2 regions of the Streptomyces sp. NA02950 genome follow, and region 1 is predicted to be linked to the other one. Evidence: riboswitches for the same ligand, from Rfam matches in the RefSeq annotation. Region 1 holds a riboswitch; the other holds the start of a gene.
The links. A riboswitch is a leader RNA that binds a small molecule or an ion and turns the genes downstream of it on or off. The one in region 1 is predicted to bind FMN.
Positions count from the first base shown of each region.

Region 2: linked by a shared signal. The riboswitch ahead of HUT19_RS19560 (3,4-dihydroxy-2-butanone-4-phosphate synthase) and the one ahead of ribD (bifunctional diaminohydroxyphosphoribosylaminopyrimidine deaminase/5-amino-6-(5-phosphoribosylamino)uracil reductase RibD) in region 1 are both predicted to bind FMN.

Region 1 is NZ_CP054916.1:1,762,164-1,764,355, forward strand. Features, by position in the region: gene ribD (bifunctional diaminohydroxyphosphoribosylaminopyrimidine deaminase/5-amino-6-(5-phosphoribosylamino)uracil reductase RibD) at 1-778, opposite strand, end outside; FMN riboswitch at 931-1,061, opposite strand; gene HUT19_RS07180 (ROK family transcriptional regulator) at 1,432-2,192, opposite strand, start outside.
Region 2 is NZ_CP054916.1:4,498,352-4,500,543, forward strand. Features, by position in the region: gene HUT19_RS19555 (ATP-dependent DNA ligase) at 1-441, shown strand, start outside; gene HUT19_RS19560 (3,4-dihydroxy-2-butanone-4-phosphate synthase) at 475-1,128, opposite strand; FMN riboswitch at 1,253-1,383, opposite strand; gene HUT19_RS19565 (endonuclease/exonuclease/phosphatase family protein) at 1,594-2,192, shown strand, end outside.

The sequences.
Region 1 (2,192 bases):
TGCCGGCCGGGAGGTGTCCGGTGTCGGCGTCCTCGGCCACGGCGACGAGGGTGGGCGCGGCGTCGTCCAGGATGCGGGCGTCGGGCTTCAGGGCGGTCGCGTTCGTGTCGACGGCGACCCGCAGCGGCTGGGTGACCCCGTCCCGGTCACGTACGGCCAGATGGGGGTCGTCGGCGCGCAGCGTGCCGGAGCCGACGATCACGGCGTCCGCCTCGGCGCGCAGCCGGTGCACATCGGCACGGGACGCGGCGGAGGTGATCCAGCGGCTGGTGCCGTCGGCCGCGGCGCTGCGGCCGTCCAGGGTGGCCGCGTACTTCCACAGCACGAAGGGGCGGCCGCGCCGCATCGAGGTCAGCCAGGCCTCGTTGACCGCCTCGGCCTCGTCGGTCAGCGGTCCGGCCGCGACATCGATTCCGGCGGCCGCGAGGGTGGCGGCACCGCCCCGGGCCGCGGCGGTGGGGTCGGCGACGGCGTAACGGACGCGGGCGACCCCGGCGTCGATGAGCGCCTGGGCGCAGGGCCCGGTGCGGCCGGTGTGGTTGCAGGGTTCGAGGGTGACCAGCGCGGTCCCGCCACGGGCCCGCTCACCCGCGGCGCGCAGCGCGTGGACCTCGGCATGCGGGCCGCCGGCCCGCTGGTGCCAGCCCTCACCGACGGTGCGGCCCCGAGCGTCGAGGATGACGCAGCCGACGACGGGGTTGGGGCTGGTGTGGCCGAGGCCGCGGGCTGCGAGCGCGACGGCATGGCGCATCGCGTCGGCTTCGGCTGCGGTGGCCACCGGGTCCTCCTGCCTCTTCGGGCACGGACTCCGGGGCTGTCGGAAACGACACAAGCGAACAACGGCGCCGTCGGCACGCCGGGCTCGGCAGACGGGCCCACACCCAAACAGCGCGGACCGCCGATGGCGGCGCACCGGTGATGTCGCATTCGCCGCGCACTGCCTCCCATCCGGACTTTCACCGTCGGTCCAGGAATTTCACCTGGTCAACCGGCCGCTGGCGGCGGGCGGGTCGCGGACTGTAACCGCCGGTTCGGATTTTCACCGACCCCGGAGTGCGCTGACGTCACTGGTACGCGCCCAGTCTGCCATGACGATCAGCAGACATGGAGGCCCACCCCCTGTGGCCTCCCTCACCCCCGGGGGGTGGCCCGGGTCCGCGAAGCCGGGGCCCGACCGGGGCGGCCACCGCGGCAGGCCGGTGACCAGCGGCCCGCCGCTCGGGCCGCGGCTCGGCCGCGCGGGATTGCGACGAGGCGAGGGCCGTGCCGGACCGGCCGCGGCAGGAGGTCGGTTGCGGTGCCCTACCGCGCGTGGAGCAAGACCGGGGGCCGCCGCCGCGTCCCAACCGGTCGCGGATCGGCCGCGACAGGGGCGATGGCGGTGCCGTACCGGCGTGTGTGGACGGGGCCGAGGCCGGGCCCGACCGGCAGCTAGTCCGCGTGGTCCGCGCCGAACAGGGCGTTCTGGGCCGCGTCCGTCGCGGTGAGGACCGCGCCGCGGAGGACCGCCCCGCCGCCGACGGTTCCGGGGCGGATCTCGGTGCGCAGGGGGGACATCCGGGCGACGTGCGCTTCGACGCGATGGGCGAGGGCCGTACCCCCCGCGCGGCCGATCTCACCGCCGAGCACCACACAGCCCGGGTCGAGCACCGCGGTCACCGCCGCGGCGCCGAGGGCGACGCGCGACGCGAGTGCGTCCAGGAAGGGGGCGGCCCGCTCCCCCGCCGCGACGGCCGCCCGCAGTACCGCCTCCGCCGCCCCCGCGTCGTCCGTACCGCCCGCCGACGCCGCGTCCACACCGTGTTCCCGGGCGAGCGCGCAGATCGCGCGGCTGCCCGCGAGAGCGTGGAAGCCGCCGTCGCAGCCGGTCGCCGAGGGCAGTCCCGTCGTCCCCGGCACCGGCAGGAAGCCGATCTCGCCGGTGCCGCCGGAGGCGCCGCGCCGCAGCACCCGGTCCAGCACCACGGCCGCGCCCACCCCGTGACCGAGCCACAGCAGGACGAAGGTGTCCCGGTCGCGCACCACGCCGAGCCGCTGTTCGGCGACCGCGGCGAGGTTGACCTCGTTCTCCAGCAGCACCGGCGCCGCCAGCCCGCCGTGCAGCGCGTCGGCCAGCTCGCGGTGCCAGGAGGGCAGTCCGGCCGGGGAGTTGAGCACCCCGGTGGCCGGGTCGACCAGACCGGGTGCGCCCA
Region 2 (2,192 bases), 2.7 Mb from region 1:
GAGTCGGCGTACGGCGCGGGGCGGCGCGGGGCCTCCTGGCTCAAGGTCAAACCGGTGCACACCCTCGATCTGGTGGTGCTGGCGGCGGAGTGGGGGCACGGCCGGCGCACCGGGAAGCTGTCCAATCTGCATCTGGGCGCGCGGCGGCCGGACGGCACGTTCGCGATGCTCGGCAAGACGTTCAAGGGGCTCACCGACAAGCTGCTGTCCTGGCAGACCGAGGCACTGCTCGCGATCGCCGTCAGCGACGACGGCTGGGTGGTGCGGGTGCGTCCGGAACTGGTGGTGGAGGTGGCCTTCGACGGTCTCCAGCGCTCCTCGCGCTATCCGGCGGGGGTCGCCCTGCGGTTCGCCCGGGTGCTGCGCTACCGGGAGGACAAACCGGCGGACCAGGCGGACACCGTCGCAACGGTGCTGGCGCTGCGGCGGAACGGCGGTTAGCGGCCGCCGGGGACACGGGCGCGGGACGCGGGCTCAGCGGCCCAGCGCCCGCGCGGCCAGCCGGTACGCGGCCAGGTCGGTCACCGAGATCATCGGCATCAGACGGCTCGCGGCCAGTCTGCTGAGGTCGCCGTGGCACGCGGTGTTCCAGTCCGCCCGGACGACCTCGCACATCGTGGTGACGCCGGAGAGCCCGGCCAGCAGGGACAGATCGACGGCGGCCTCGGGGTATCCGGCCCGCTCCAGCACCCCGCCGGGCACCGCGCGCACCGGGAAGACATGACCGGGGCGGCCCAGTTGCTCGGGGGTGGTGCGCGGATCGGCGAGGGCCTGGATGGTGTGCGAGCGGTCGAGGGCGGAGCCGCCGGTGGTGGTGGGCCCGAGCAGATCGACCGAGACGGTGAAGGCGGTCGCCTGGAGACCGGTGTTCTCCTCCACCATCTGCGGCAGTGACAGCCGGGCGGCGCGGTCGTGCGGCAGGGCCACACACACCACGCCGGAGGTATGGTCCAGCATCTGGCGCAGGGCGCCCTCATGGGTGTGTTCCGCGGCGAGCACGAGATGGCCCTCGCGCCCCCGCGACGCGTCGTCGAAGACGACCACGAAGCCGCCCTCGGCGAATGCCTCGCTCGCCTGTTCCACGGCCAGCAGACGTTCCGTCCCGACCCGTTGCTCCATCACTGCCATGGGCTGTGGCCCTCCTGCCCCTGTTCCCTGCGGATCGATTCCGGGGACGCGGGCAGAAGCGGCGCGGTGCACGGTCCGGGCCGCCCTGCCGTCCGGCGGGTCCCACCGTGCGCCACGGATACCGCCGCGTACCTCCTCCCATCCGGACTGTCACCGTCGGTCCCGGAATTCCACCGGATCGGCCGGCCGATGGATTCGGCCGGGTCGCGGACTGTCACCGCCGGTTCGGAGTTGCACCGACCCCGGAGCACGCGAAAACGCTGAGGAACATTTTGGCACACACCAAACCTCTGACGAAGTGTCAATGCTCACACGCCGTACGCTGACGATTACGCAAGATCATCTCCGTACTGGACCGTTGGGCCCGGGACGGCGGGGCGGACGGCCGGGCCGAACGGGCGGCCCGGCCGGGCGTCCTGGGCGCGGGAGAGAATGTGGGATCCCGCTCCGATCGAGAGGCCCGGCGTGGAGACGACCGTCGCGGAGGACCGTGCCACCGCACCCGCCCGGAGAGCCGCCCGCCGGCTGGCACGGCTCCCCGACGGGCGCGGGCGGCAGGCGGCGGCCTGGTGCGCGGCACTCCTCCTGGCCGCGGTGAGCGTGGTGGTGGGCTGCCGGGCCGCCGACACCGACGGCATCACCCCGATCCCCCAGCTGCTGGCCTTCCTGCCCTGGCTGCTGCTCCCCGCCGGGCTCGGGCTGCTGCTCAGCGTGGTCGCCCGCTGGCCGCTGGGATGCGGCTGGGCGCTGACCGCCGCCGCGGTCACCGCCTGGTTCGTCCAGCCCTACGACAGCGGTCCCGCCCCCGCGCCGCGCGGCCCGGTCCTCGCCCATCTGCGGGTGCTGACCGCCAACCTGGAGTTCGGCGGCGCCACGGACGGGCTGCTGAACGCGCTGCGCCGGGAGCGGCCGGACCTCGTCTCGGTCCAGGAGTGCGACCGGCGCTGTGCGGCGGCGCTGCGCTCGGCCGACATCCGCGCGGCGTATCCGTACCGGAACGTGGTCACCGGCCGCCCCGCCCAGGGCTCGGCGATCCTCAGCCGCTTCCCGCTGGAGAACGGGAA